DNA from 4 places in the Streptomyces sp. NPDC021020 genome. Region 2 is predicted to be linked to each of the others. Evidence: riboswitches for the same ligand, from Rfam matches in the RefSeq annotation. Region 2 holds a riboswitch; each other region holds the start of a gene.
What was found. Region 2 has a riboswitch for cobalamin ahead of ACH4SL_RS27490 (cobalamin biosynthesis protein). Riboswitches for the same ligand answer to the same signal wherever they lie in the genome.
Positions count from the first base shown of each region.

Region 1: it holds a riboswitch for cobalamin, as region 2 does, so the genes downstream of both, metE (5-methyltetrahydropteroyltriglutamate--homocysteine S-methyltransferase) here and ACH4SL_RS27490 (cobalamin biosynthesis protein) in region 2, are expected to answer to the same signal.
Region 3: it holds a riboswitch for cobalamin, as region 2 does, so the genes downstream of both, ACH4SL_RS28000 (CbtB-domain containing protein) here and ACH4SL_RS27490 (cobalamin biosynthesis protein) in region 2, are expected to answer to the same signal.
Region 4: it holds a riboswitch for cobalamin, as region 2 does, so the genes downstream of both, ACH4SL_RS12340 (ribonucleoside-diphosphate reductase subunit alpha) here and ACH4SL_RS27490 (cobalamin biosynthesis protein) in region 2, are expected to answer to the same signal.

Region 1 covers NZ_JBIRQQ010000002.1:906,139-909,363, forward strand. The annotation lists gene metE (5-methyltetrahydropteroyltriglutamate--homocysteine S-methyltransferase) at 1-1,351, opposite strand, end outside; cobalamin riboswitch at 1,520-1,741, opposite strand; gene ACH4SL_RS08260 (DUF2470 domain-containing protein) at 1,832-2,563, shown strand; gene ACH4SL_RS08265 (NAD(P)/FAD-dependent oxidoreductase) at 2,574-3,225, opposite strand, start outside.
Region 2 covers NZ_JBIRQQ010000009.1:330,927-334,151, reverse strand. The annotation lists gene ACH4SL_RS27500 (anion permease) at 1-945, shown strand, start outside; gene ACH4SL_RS27495 (hypothetical protein) at 957-1,169, shown strand; cobalamin riboswitch at 1,318-1,449, shown strand; gene ACH4SL_RS27490 (cobalamin biosynthesis protein) at 1,572-2,588, shown strand; gene ACH4SL_RS27485 (cobyric acid synthase) at 2,597-3,225, shown strand, end outside.
Region 3 covers NZ_JBIRQQ010000010.1:33,357-36,581, reverse strand. The annotation lists gene ACH4SL_RS28005 (HoxN/HupN/NixA family nickel/cobalt transporter) at 1-974, opposite strand, end outside; cobalamin riboswitch at 1,137-1,268, shown strand; gene ACH4SL_RS28000 (CbtB-domain containing protein) at 1,304-1,519, shown strand; gene ACH4SL_RS27995 (CbtA family protein) at 1,610-2,470, shown strand; gene ACH4SL_RS27990 (hypothetical protein) at 2,467-3,225, shown strand, end outside.
Region 4 covers NZ_JBIRQQ010000004.1:68,971-72,195, forward strand. The annotation lists gene ACH4SL_RS12340 (ribonucleoside-diphosphate reductase subunit alpha) at 1-1,601, opposite strand, end outside; cobalamin riboswitch at 1,742-1,875, opposite strand; gene mctP (monocarboxylate uptake permease MctP) at 2,064-3,225, opposite strand, start outside.

The DNA.
Region 1 (3,225 bases), on a different contig from region 2:
GCGGGAAGGAGCCGATCGTCGTGGTCGGCAGCAGCGGCAGCCGCAACCGGGCCCGCTGGGCGGTGGTGCGCTCGTCGTACGGCTGCGCGCGGCGGGCGTCGGCGGCGGTGACGGCCGCGGCCCGCTCGCGGACGGCCGGGTCGCGGGTGAGCGGGGAGGCCGCGCGCGAGTCGAGCGCGGCGCGGTTGGCGGCCAGCTCGTCGGCGACGGCCTCCGTGCCGCGGGACAGGCCCGCGGCGAGGGTGGCGATCTCGGCGGTCTTCTGCCGGGCGAAGGCGAGCCAGGGCAGCACCTGCGGGTCGAGGCCGGTCTCGGCGGCGGCGTCGAGCGGCACGTGCAGCAGCGAGCAGGACGCGGCGACGTCGACCTGACCGGCCAGCCCCAGCAGGGTGCCGAGGGTGGCGAGCGCCTTGCGCAGGTCGGCGGTCCAGATGTTGCGGCCGTCGACGACACCCGCGACCAGGCGCCTGCCGGGCAGTCCGCCGGCCGCCGCGAGGCCGTCGAGATTGCCGGCGGCCGGGCCGGTGAAGTCCAGGGCCAGGCCCTCGACCGGGGCTTCGGCCAGCACCGGCAGGGCCTCGCCGAGCCGGTCGAAGTAGGAGGCGACCAGCAGCTTCGGGCGGTCCGTCAGGGAGCCCAGCGCGCGGTAGGCGCGGGCGGCGGCGTCGAGTTCGGCGGCGTCCCGGTCCTGGACGAGCGCGGGCTCGTCGAGCTGCACCCACTCGGCGCCCGCCGCGCGCAGCCCGGCCAGCACCGCGGCGTAGACGGGCAGCAGCCGGTCCAGCAGGCTCAGCGGCTCGAAGTCCGCGGGCGCGCCGGGCGCGGGCTTGGCCAGCAGCAGGTACGTGACGGGTCCGACGAGCACCGGCCGCGGGGTCAGCCCCTGCGCCAGGGCCTCGGCCAGCTCGACGAGCTGCTTGGCGGGGTCGGGGGCGAAGACGGTGTCGGGCCCCAGCTCGGGCACCAGGTAGTGGTAGTTCGTGTCGAACCACTTCGTCATCTCCAGCGGCGCGACGTCCTGCGTGCCGCGGGCCATCGCGAAGTAGCCGTCGAGCGGGTCGGCCTCGACCGCGGCGCGGTGCCGCGCGGGGATCGCGCCGACCATGACGCTGGTGTCGAGGACGTGGTCGTAGAGCGAGAAGTCGCCGGTGGGCACCTCGTCGATGCCGGCCTCGGACAGCTGCCGCCAGTTGGCCCGGCGCAGCTCGGCCGCGGTCCTACGCAGCTCGGCCGCGGTGACGCGGCCCTTCCAGTAGCCTTCGACGGCCTTCTTCAGTTCCCGGTCGGCACCCTGGCGGGGGTAGCCGTACACGGTGGCCCGTGCTGCCGCGGCTGCGGGCTTGGTTGTCACGGAGATCTCCTTCACGAGACGGATCCCTGAGATCCCGGCGACGGGACGGGGGCGTGAAGGGTGACGCAGCCGGACGGGTCGGGACTGTTCCCCCCGAAAGGGGTACGTCCACCCGCCGGTTGTCGCCGACCCGCCCTCGAGGTCACCGGGATGTCCGTGCGCGGAACGGTCCGCGTACGGGCAACGGGCAGGTCTTCGGACTCGCGGGCGCTCTGCCGGAAGGCAGTTTTCCTACTGGCCGTCGCTTCCCAGGTCCGCGGCCCGGACCCAGTGCGTATGACGGCGGTCGTTCCCACTCACCGCTGCGGGGCAGTCCCGGATTCCCACCGGGTTCCCTCTTACGACGCGCCTGCCTGGCGGGCAGGGCGAACCAGTTGCACCACCCAGCGTAGAACGCCGCGGGACTTCCGGCTGCCGTTGTCCACATCCCGGCTCGGTGTCATATTAAGGTTAGGCTTACCTAAGTCCCGAGGAGGACGTGTGACCAGGACCGCCGATCCGCGCGAGCCCAGCGCCGCCGAGCAAGTCCGCAGCATCCTGTCGACCGCGGGCTCCGCCGGGGTGACGGCCAACGGTGCGCACGAGGACTTCCTGACCGGCGTGGCCGCCGACTTCGACGGCCGCGTCCTGCGGCTGCGCGTCCCCGTCGACAGCCGCACCGCCGCGGAGGCGTCCTGCGGCCCGGCGGTCGGCATCCCCGCGGTGCTGGAGTGGACGGACCTCGCGCCCGTACCCGTACGCGACCGGGTCCGCGCCCGGGTGCGGATCACCGCCCGGCTGCAGGCGCCCGAACCGGGGCCTGCCGGGGCGGTGCGGCTGCGGGCCGACGTCCGCGCCGTCGCGTTCGACGCGCGCGGGGCCCGCCACCTGGTCGCACCCGGCGAGCTGGCCGCCGCCCGGCCCGACCCGGTCGCCTCCGCCGAGGCGCGGCTGCTGCTGCACCTGGCCGAGGACCACCAGGAGCACCTGGACGAGCTGGCCCGGCTGCTGACGGACCGGCAGCTCGTCGATGTCACCCGCGTCGTCCCGCTCGCCCTCGACCGGCACGGCATCGTGCTGCGCCTGGAGCGCCCGTACGGCCACCTCGACGCCCGGCTGCCCTTCCCGCACCCGCTGACGGGGCCCGACGAGCTCGGCCACCACATCCACGCCCTGCTCACCCGCGCCTTCCACGAGCGGCACCACACCCGGTACGGCCGCCGACGCCGGTGACCGGACGCCGCTACCCGCCGGTCGCGCGGTCGGCGAGGATCTCGCGGGCGGCGCGTGCGCCGGAGGCGAGGGCGCCCTGCACGGAGCCGGTCGCGCGGTGGTCGCCGCAGACGTGGACACCGGGGGAGTGGCGGGTGGTACGGGAGAGCGGCCAGGGCGGTGGCATGGCCGGAAGCGCCTCCGGCACCGGGTAGACGGCCACCGGCTCCCAGCCGCGGGTGTCCGTCCCGTACAGCTCGGCCAGCACGTCGCGCACCCGCGCCTCCCGCCGCGCGGGGTCGTCCGCGCCCAGGACCGAGGTGGCCACCAGCGCCCGCCCGCGCGGCGCGTACGACGGCGCGACCTCGCTGAGCACCACCGTGTTGAGCACCCGCCGCGCGCTGTCCACGACCAGCGTCGGCTCGGCCAGCGGCGACCGCGGGGCGGCGTGGTAGTACGTGGTGACCGCGCGGACCGGCGGCACGGCGAGTCCCGGCAGCAGCTCCGCGGCGGCCGCCGGGCCGGTCGCGACGACCACCGCGCGGGCCGGCTGCTCCTCCCCGTACGCCGTCAGCACCCCTTCCCCGGTGAGACGTTCGACCGGGGTGCCGAGCACCACCGTGCCGTCCGGCAGGGCGGCGGCGAGCTGCTCGGGGACCGCGGCGACACCGCGGGCGGGCAGG
Region 2 (3,225 bases):
GCGATCGTCTGGAACATGCTGACGTGGCTGGCCGGGCTGCCCTCCAGCTCCTCGCACGCGCTGTTCGGCGGGCTGATCGGCGCGACCCTGGTCGCGGTCGGTCGGCACGGCGTCCACGGCGACGCCGTCGTCATGAAGGTCCTGATCCCGGCGCTCGCCGCCCCCTTCGTGGCGGGCCTCGCCGCCTTCGTCGCGACCCGGCTCAGCTACCGGCTGGACCGCAAGGCCGACCCGCGGGCGACCGCGAAGGGCTACCGCGCCGGGCAGATCGCCTCGGCCGGGCTCGTCTCGCTCGCGCACGGCACCAACGACGCGCAGAAGACCATGGGCGTGATCACCCTCGCGCTGATCACCGGCGGCGTCGTCGCCCCGCACTCCGACCCGCCGCTGTGGGTCATCGTCTCGGCGGGCGCGGCGATCGCGCTGGGCACGTACATCGGCGGCTGGCGGATCATCCGCACGATGGGCAAGGGCCTCACCGACATCCAGCCGCAGCAGGGCTTCGCGGCGCAGACCGGCGCCGCCGCCACCATCCTGGCCTCGTCCCACCTGGGCTTCGCGCTGTCCACCACGCAGGTGTGCTCCGGCTCGGTGATGGGCGCGGGGCTGGGCCGCAGCGGCGCGGTGGTGCGCTGGAGCACCGCGGGGCGGATGGTCGCCGCGTGGGCGCTGACGCTGCCCGCGGCCGGGCTGGTCGGCGCGGGCGCCGCGCTGCTGGCCGACCAGGGCAACTGGGGGGTGGCCGCGGTCGCCGTGCTGGGGCTCGCGGTGTGCGCCGCGATCCGCCACGCGGCGCGCCGCAGGCCCGTCACGCACGCCAACGTCAACGACGAGGTCGCCGACGACACGGCGGGAGTCCCCGAGCCGCAGGGCGCGGTGACCGCGGCCATCGCCGCCGTGATCCCGCCGCCGGCCGGCACCCCCGCCCCCACCGCGACGGTCTGAAGGAGTCCCGAATGAGCATCGACTGGCACGCCCTCGGCTCGGTCCTGGTCGTCACGCTGCTGTCCACCGTCGGCCTGGTCGGCGTCTTCACCCTCGGCGTCGTCGGCCTGTCCCGGCCGGCGGGCGGACCCGGCGGCCTGGCCGCGCGCGGCGGCGCCTACGCGTGCTTCGCCGCGTGCGCGGCGGCGGTCGCGTGGGGGATCTGGCTCATCGTCGCCAAGTAGCGCCCGCGCGCCGCGCTCAGCACCGCGCTGAACACCACTGCCCGGCGGCGGGGTGTGGACCTCACCACACTCCGTCGCCGCAGGTCAAGGGCAGGTTGACGCGGTCGTTGCGGCCGTGGTGGACTGCCGGATGCCATACGGCGGCAGGAGAGGAAGTCCGGTGCGAATCCGGCGCGGTCCCGCCACTGTCACCGGGGAGTGCACTCCCGAACCCGTACGTCACGGCCGGCTCGCCGGCTGGAAGACCCGGGAGTGCGTAGATCCGGGAGCCAGGAGACTCTCACCGCCGGTCACGTCGAACCAGGGCGCGGACCCTGAGTGAGGACAACAGCCATGCCCGGCGCCACTCCCCCACCGATCTGCTCCGTTCCGTCCCCCCGAGGTGTGACGGCGGTCTGAGCCATGCGTGCCGATCGCACCTACGCGTACGGCGCCGCACTCGGCTTTCTCGGCGATCTCGTCGCGGGTGACCCGCGCCGCGGCCACCCGGTCGCGGCGTTCGGGCGCGTGGCGGGTGCGCTGGAGCGCCGGATGTGGCGTGACGACCGGCTCACCGGTGCCGTGTACGCGGCGCTGTGCACCGGGGCCGCGGCGTCCGCCGCCGGGCTCGCGGCGCGTGCCGCCCGCCGCTCCCCCGCCGCGTCCACCGCGCTGGCCGCGGCCTGCACCTGGGCCGTGCTCGGCGGCACCTCGCTGGCCCGCGAGGCCCGGGCGGTGGGCGCCGCGCTCGAAGCGGGCGACCTCGACGCGGCCCGGGCCCGGCTGCCGCACCTGTGCGGGCGCGACCCGCAGCACCTGGACGCCGCCGGGATCGCCCGCGCGGTCGTCGAGTCCGTCGCCGAGAACACCTCGGACGCGGTCGTCGGCGCGCTGGTGTGGGGCGCGGCCGCGGGCCCCGCCGGGCTCGCGGGTTTCCGCGCCGCCAACACGCTGGACGCGATGGTGGGCCACCGCTCCCCGCGCCATCTGCGGTTCGGCTGGGCCGCGGCGCGCTTCGACGACGCGGTGGGCCGGCCCGGCGCCCGCCTCACCGCGGCCCTCGCCGTCCTCGCGGGAGCGCACCCGGGCGCCGCCTGGCGCACCTGGCGCCGCGACGCCGCCGCCCACCCGAGCCCCAACGCGGGCCCGGTGGAGGCCGCCTTCGCGGGCGCCCTGCGCGTCCGTCTGGGTGGCACCCTCTCCTACGCGGGCCGGATCGAGCACCGGGCCGTCCTGGGCGCGGAATTCCCGCCGCCGGGTGCGGCGGACATCGAGCGGGCGGTCGTCCTGTCCCGCCGGGTGTCGGCACTGGCGCTGGCGGTGAGCGTGCTGCCGTCGCTGGTGGGCGGCCGCGGGCCGGTTTCTTTCCCGCCCCGACGCCGGGCAGCCCGTACGAGCGGACCGGCGGTGCCGAACACCCGGCAGGGGGAGGCGCCGTGAGGGGCCTCATGGTCGCGGGCACCGCGTCCGACGCGGGCAAGAGCGTCGTCACCGCGGGGATTTGCCGCTTCCTGGTGCGGCAGGGCGTGCGGGTCGCCCCCTTCAAGGGGCAGAACATGTCGCTCAACTCCTTCGTCACGCGCGACGGCGCGGAGATCGGGCGGGCCCAGGCCGTACAGGCGCAGGCCGCCCGGGTGGAGCCGTCCGCGCTGATGAATCCGGTGCTGCTCAAGCCGGGCGGCGACCGCAGCAGCCAGGTGGTGCTGCTGGGCAGGCCGGTGGGCGAGATGTCGGCCCGCGGCTACCACGGGGACGGCGGTTTCCAGGGCGAGTTGGTGGACGTCGTCGCCGACTGCCTGGAGCAGCTGGCGCGTTCGTACGACGCGGTGGTCTGCGAGGGCGCCGGGAGCCCCGCGGAGATCAACCTGCGGCGTACCGACATCGTCAACCTGGGCCTGGCGCACCGTGTGAAGCTCCCCGCGCTGCTGGTGGGCGACATCGACCGCGGCGGCGTCTTCGCGGCGTTCTTCGGGACGACCGCGCTGCTGCCGCCCGAGCAGCAGGCGCTGCTCGCGGGCTACGTCGTCAACAAATTCCGCGGCGACGTGACGCTGCTGGAGCCGGGCCTGGAGATGCT
Region 3 (3,225 bases), on a different contig from region 2:
GCGCCGTGCAGCCCGGCCTTGTCGCTGACCAGGCCCAGCAGCTCCACGGTGCCGATGATGAGGGCCACCGCGACCGACAGGCCGGTGATGGTCAGGTTGTAGTAGACCTTGCGGACGGGCTTGGAGAAGGCCCACTCGTAGGCGAAGTTCATGAACGAGCCGTCGATCGTGTCCAGCAGGCACATGCCCGCCGCGAAGAGGACCGGCAGGCACAGGATCGCGTACCAGGGCAGCCCGGAGGCGGCGCCGGACCCGGCCAGCACCAGCAGGGCGATCTCGGTCGCGGTGTCGAAGCCCAGGCCGAACAGCAGCCCCAGCGGGTACATCTGCCAGGGCTTGGTGATCGACTTCATCACCCGGCCGAGCAGCCGGTTCATGAACCCGCGGTTGTTCAGGTGCTCCTCGAGCGCGGCCTCGTCGAAGTGCCCGCCGCGCATCTGCCGGAAGACCTTCCAGATCCCGGCCAGGATCAGCAGGTTGATGATCGCGATGGCGTAGAGGAACGTCCCCGAGACGGTCGTCCCGATCCAGCCGGTGACGGAGTGCAGCTGGGAGTCGTCGTTCTCGACCGGGTCGGAGAGCGACTTGATGCCCAGCGACAGCAGCACGGCCAGCCCGAAGACGATGCTGGAGTGGCCCAGCGAGAACCAGAAGCCCACCGACAGCGGGCGCTTGCCCTCGTGCATGAGCTTGCGGGTGGTGTTGTCGATCGCCGCGATGTGGTCGGCGTCGAAGGCGTGCCGCATGCCGAGCGTGTACGCGGTCACACCGATGCCGATGCCGAAGGACTTGGTGCCGACGCTGTAGTGCTCCGGCGCCACGATCGCCACCAGCGTGAACCAGCCGATCACATGGAGGGCGACGATGAACGCCGCCATGCCGCCGAGCCGGGTCCACTCCGCCCGGGTCATCGAGTGCTTCATCCGTCGCAGACGTGATCCGGCGGGGGCCGGGGCCTCGGTGGTGCTGCTCATTCCTTCGTCCTCCGGGGAGCGGCCGGTGTGGTGCTTACCGCATCAGACTACTAGTTGCGAACGATGTGCAATAGGCCGCCCCCGGCCCCGGAGAGCTTGATCACACACGCGGAACCCCTGGTGATCGCCGATTCGCCCTGATTGACGCATGACAGAACGGAGCCCTACGCTCACGGGGTAAGTGATGGCATGGGGAAGCCGGTGGAACTCCGGCACGGTCGCGCCACTGTGATCCCGCCGCCGCCTTCGGGCGAGACGGGGAGTCAGACACCCGCTCATCACGACGCCCAGCAGACCAGGGACGCACGATCCCCGAAGGAGGGCTCATCTTGAGCAGCATTTCCCCTGCCCGCCCCGCCGCCACACCGGTTGTCCTGCCGGTCACCAAGGCCGCGCTGTGGCTCGTCGGCGCCACGTTCCTCGCGCTCGCCGCCTACTACTTCATCGGCGTCGACCAGGGTGCCGTCTCCGTGTTCGGCAAGGACATGCACATCCACGAGTTCGTCCACGACGCACGCCACTTCCTCGGCTTCCCCTGCCACTGACGGCCGGCCGGTCCGCCGCCCCGAGGGCGGCGGACCGTCGCGCCCGGAAGCCCCCGCGTCCCCCCATCCCCTCGCAACGGACAACTCGACATGGAAAAGAAACTCGTGCTGCGCGGCGTCCTCGCCGGCGCAGTCGCCGGGCTGCTCGCCTTCGTCTTCGCCCGCATCTTCGCCGAGCCGTACATCGGCAAGGCCATCGACTACGAGAGCGGCCGTGACGCCGCGCAGACCGCCCTCGACAAGGCGGCCGGGATCGCACCCGAGGCCGCGGGCTCCGACCTGTTCAGCCGCACCGTCCAGGCGGACGTCGGCATCGGCGTCGGAATGATCGTCTTCGGCATGGCGATGGGCGCGCTCCTCGCCGTCGCCTACACCGTCTGCCTCGGGCGGGTCGGCGGGCTGCGCGCCCGCAACCTCGCCCTGCTCGTGGCGGGCGGCGGATTCCTCGGCATGTACCTGGTGCCGTTCCTCAAATACCCCGCCAACCCGCCGGCCATCGGCCACGAGGAGACCATCAGGGCCCGCAGCGGCCTCTACCTGATCATGGTGGTGTGCTCGGTCGCCTTCCTCGTCGGCGCCGTCTGGCTGGGCCGCCGGCTCCAGGCGCGCTTCGGCAACTGGAACGCCACGCTGCTGGCCGGCGCCGCGTTCGTCGTCGCCATCGGCGTCGTCATGCTCCTCCTGCCGTCGCTCGGGCACCTCGGCTGGAACAAGGAGCACTACGGCGACCACGCCACCGAGACGCCCCAGCCGCTCACCGACGCCAAGGGGAACATCGTCTTCCCCGGCTTCCCGGCCGACGTCCTCTTCGCCTTCCGCTTCTACTCCGTGGGCGCGCAACTGCTGCTGTGGTCCGCGCTCGGCCTCGTCTTCGCGCCGCTCGCCGAACGCGTCCTGCGCCCCGCGACGGCGGGCGCCCCCGTACGCGGAACGGCTCCGTCGCCCGCATGACACCTCCCGCACCACGAACGAAGGACGCGGGCGCGGTGGTCGCCGAGATCACCGCGCTCGGGCCCTTCTTCGCCTTCACGACGCACGAGGACACGGCGGCGGGTACGGCGTCCGCGCCCGGCGACGCGGGGTGGCAGGCCCTCGACGGGCCCGCCGTCGCCGACCGGGCCGAGGCCGTACGCGCGTGGCTGGCCGCCGCGAGCGGGCGGCGGCCGGACGCCGTCGAGGCCCGCGTCGGCGCGTCCGTCGCCCACCTCGGCCTCGCCGCGCGCCTGGTGTCACCCGCGCTCGCCGCCGCCGTCCTGCACGGCGTGCTCCTGGACCACCCGCTCGCCGCCGCCCGCTGGCGGCCCGTCCTCGGCGGCCCCGTACCCCTCTCACTGCCCGCCGCCGCGCTGCGCGGCCCCGTCCGGCCGCCCGGCCCGCTCGCCGACGCCTTCGCCGCCCGGCTGCACGACGGGCCGCTCGCCGAGCTCGCCGCCCTCCACGTCCCACTCGGCGTCTCCCGGCACATCCTGCTGGGCAACACCGCCTCCGCCGTCAACGGCGCCGCGGCCATGATCGCCGCCGCCCGCCCGGAACTGGCCGCCGCCACCGCGGAGTTCGCCGCTGCGCTGCTGGACCGCGAACCGCTGCGCGCGCAGCGCGACCGCACGGCCGCCGGCGCCTTCCGCCGCCGCAGCTGCTGCCTCATCTACCGGGCCGCCCCCGACCGCCGCGGCGCCCTGTGCGGCGACTGCGCCCTGCACACTCCC
Region 4 (3,225 bases), on a different contig from region 2:
GCCTCGGGGGAGGCGAAGGGCAGCCGCAGCTTGAAGAAGACGTCCTGGAGGCCCATCACGCCCAGACCCACCGGCCGCCAGCGGGAGTTGGAGCGGCCCGCCTGCTCGGTCGGGTAGTAGTTGATGTCGACGACCCGGTCCAGGAAGGTCACCGCGGTGTGCACGGTCTCGTCCAGCCGCGCCCAGTCGATGTCCCCCTCGGCGGTGACGAAGGCGCTGAGGTTCACCGAGCCGAGGTTGCACACGGCCGTCTCGGAGTCGTCGGTGACCTCCAGGATCTCCGTGCACAGGTTGGACGAGTGCACGGTACGGCCGGGGCGCGCGGTCTGGTTGGCGGTGCGGTTGGCGGCGTCCTTGAACGTCATCCAGCCCTGGCCGGTCTGCGCCAGGGTGCGCATCATGCGGCCGTACAACTCCCGTGCGGGCAGGGTGCGCTGGGCGAGCCCGGCGGCCTCGGCGGCGCGGTAGGCGGTGTCGAAGTCGTCGCCCCACAGGTCGACGAGCTGCGGTACGTCCACCGGCGAGAACAGCGACCACTGCGCGTCCGCCTCGACCCGGCGCATGAACTCGTCCGGCACCCAGTGCGCCAGGTTCAGGTTGTGCGTACGCCGGGCGTCCTCACCGGTGTTGTCGCGCAGCTCCAGGAATTCCTCGACGTCCGCGTGCCACGTCTCCAGGTAGACCGCCGCGGCGCCCTTGCGGCGGCCGCCCTGGTTCACGGCCGCGACCGAGGCGTCCAGCGTCTTCAGGAAGGGCACGATGCCGTTGGAGTGCCCGTTGGTGCCGCGGATGAGCGAACCGCGGGCGCGGATACGGGAGAAGGGCAGTCCGATGCCGCCCGCGTGCTTCGACAGCCGGGCCACCTGGTGGTAGCGGTCGTAGATCGAGTCCAGCTCGTCGAGCGGCGAGTCCAGCAGGTAGCACGAGGACATCTGCGGGTGCCGCGTACCGGAGTTGAAGAGCGTGGGGGAGCTGGGCAGGTAGTCCAGCGCGCTCATCAGCCGGTAGAGCGCGGCCACTTCGTCCAGCGCCGCGGCGCTCTCGTCCTCGGCCAGCCCCGCGGCCACCCGCAGCAGGAAGTGCTGCGGGGTCTCGACGACCTTGCGGGTCAGCGGGTGCCGCAGCAGGTAGCGGGTGTAGAGGGTGCGCAGGCCGAAGTAGCCGAAGCGGTCGTCGGCGCCCTCGGCGAGCGCCCGCTCGACCAGGGCGTCCAGCCGGGCCGCGTGCCGGGTGACGAAGTCGGCGGTGCGGTCGGCGACCAGGCCCTCGCGGTGCCCCACCGCGATCGAGGCCGTGAAGGACACCGCGCCCTGCGACGCGGCCTCCTCGGCGACCGTCACGGTCAGCAGCCGCGCCGCCAGCCGCGAGTACGCCGGGTCCTCCGAGATCAGCCCGGCCGCCGCCTCGGTGGCCAGCACCCGCAGCTCCGCCGTGTCCGCGGCCGCGCTGCGCCCCCGCAACGCCGCGCCGGCGACCCTGCCGGGGTCGGTGTCGGGAAGGTCGGTACACAGCTCCACGAGGGTACGCAGCAGGTCGGCGCTGTCGGGCGCGCCGGTGGTGGCGGTGGCGGTGGCTGCGGGGGCTTCGGGCGCGATGGTCACGGTGATGCGGTCTCCCACATGAGCGGCGGCGGCCGCGCGGGGAGGGACGGAGGGGGCCGCGGCAGCCCTGCGGGCATGCCGAGCCGCGTCCGCGGAGCCCACTCCACGAGGCCCGGACACAGCGGCGTCACGGTTCGCGGACCGGAACGCCGTCTGCCGGCAGGCGATCGGGCTCCGCTGCGTGGCGCTTGGGCGCGCGGCAGCTCACCGTTGCGGGGCAGCGCCGGATTCGCACCGGCTTCCCCTGCGGGCAGCGGAGTTGAGCATACATCTTGTGCTGCCGCACATGGACGGGGCTAGATGTTGTGTCGCCGGGTACACCAGGGGCGCGAGGAACTGCGCGCTCAGCCACCGACCACGTGCACGTCGTCACCGGCCCGAAGGGGCAGTTCGGTGCGTACCGGACCACCGGCCGGTGGGTGGTTGCTCGCGCAGTTCCCCGCGCCCCTTCGGGCGCAGCCCCTACGCCGGCTCGGGCAGGCCCGGGGTGACCGTCGTGTCCGGCGGCGTCGCGGGGCTCGGGAGCTCCGCGGCGGACTCCGCGGTGTAGTCGCCCGGCGAGGTCTCGTCCACGCCCGCAGGGGCCTTGAAGGCCCGCAGGACGACCGTCAGGACGATCGCGACGCCCGCGTTGAGGACGAAGGCCGTCAGGCCGATGTAACCCTTCTCACCGATCAGCGGGATCATGTCCGCGTTCCCGCCGAAGTGCGACTGCGCCGGGCTGGACTGCTCGTACGCCTTCCATGTGCCGTAGAACATACCCGCCGCCCAGCCGGCGAGCAGCGCCCAGCGGTGGAACCAGCGGGTGAACAGGCCGCCCACTATGGCCGGGACGGTCTGCAGGATCCAGATGCCGCCCAGCAGCTGGAAGTTGATGGCCACCGTCTTGTCCATGGTGAGGACGAAGACCAGCGCGCCGACCTTGACCACGAGCGAGACGGCCTTGGAGACCGCGGTCTCCTGCGCCGGGGTGGCGTCCGGTTTGATGAGGTCCTTGTAGATGTTGCGGGTGAAGAGGTTCGCCGCGGCGATGGACATGATGGCGGCGGGCACGAGCGCCCCGATGCCGATCGCGGCGAAGGCGACGCCCGCGAACCACGACGGGAAGACGTTCTCGAAGAGCTGCGGGATGGCCAGCTGGTTGTTGTACTTCGGGTCGCCCGCGCCGACGCCGTCCGCGATGGCCATGAAGCCGAGCAGCGCCAGCAGGCCGAGCATGAGCGAGTACAGCGGCAGGATCGTGGTGTTGCGGCGGATGGTGTCGCGGCTCTTGCCGGACAGCACGGCGGTGATCGAGTGCGGGTAGAGGAAGAGCGCCATCGCCGAGCCCATCGCCAGCGTGGCGTACGCCCATTGGGCCTTCGGGCCGGTCACCAGGGAGCCGCGGGCGACGCCCTGCTTGTTCGTCACCGCGTAGGCGTCACCGGCCTTGCTGAAGATGTCGTCGAAGCCGCCGAGCTTGTACGGGATGTAGATGATGGCGACCACGATGACGATGTAGATCAGCGCGTCCTTGACGAAGGCGATGAGCGCGGGCGCGCGCAGCCCCGAGGAGTACGTGTACGCGGCGAGCACGCCGAAGGCGATGAGCAGCGGCAGGTCCTTGAGGAACCAGTTGGTGCCG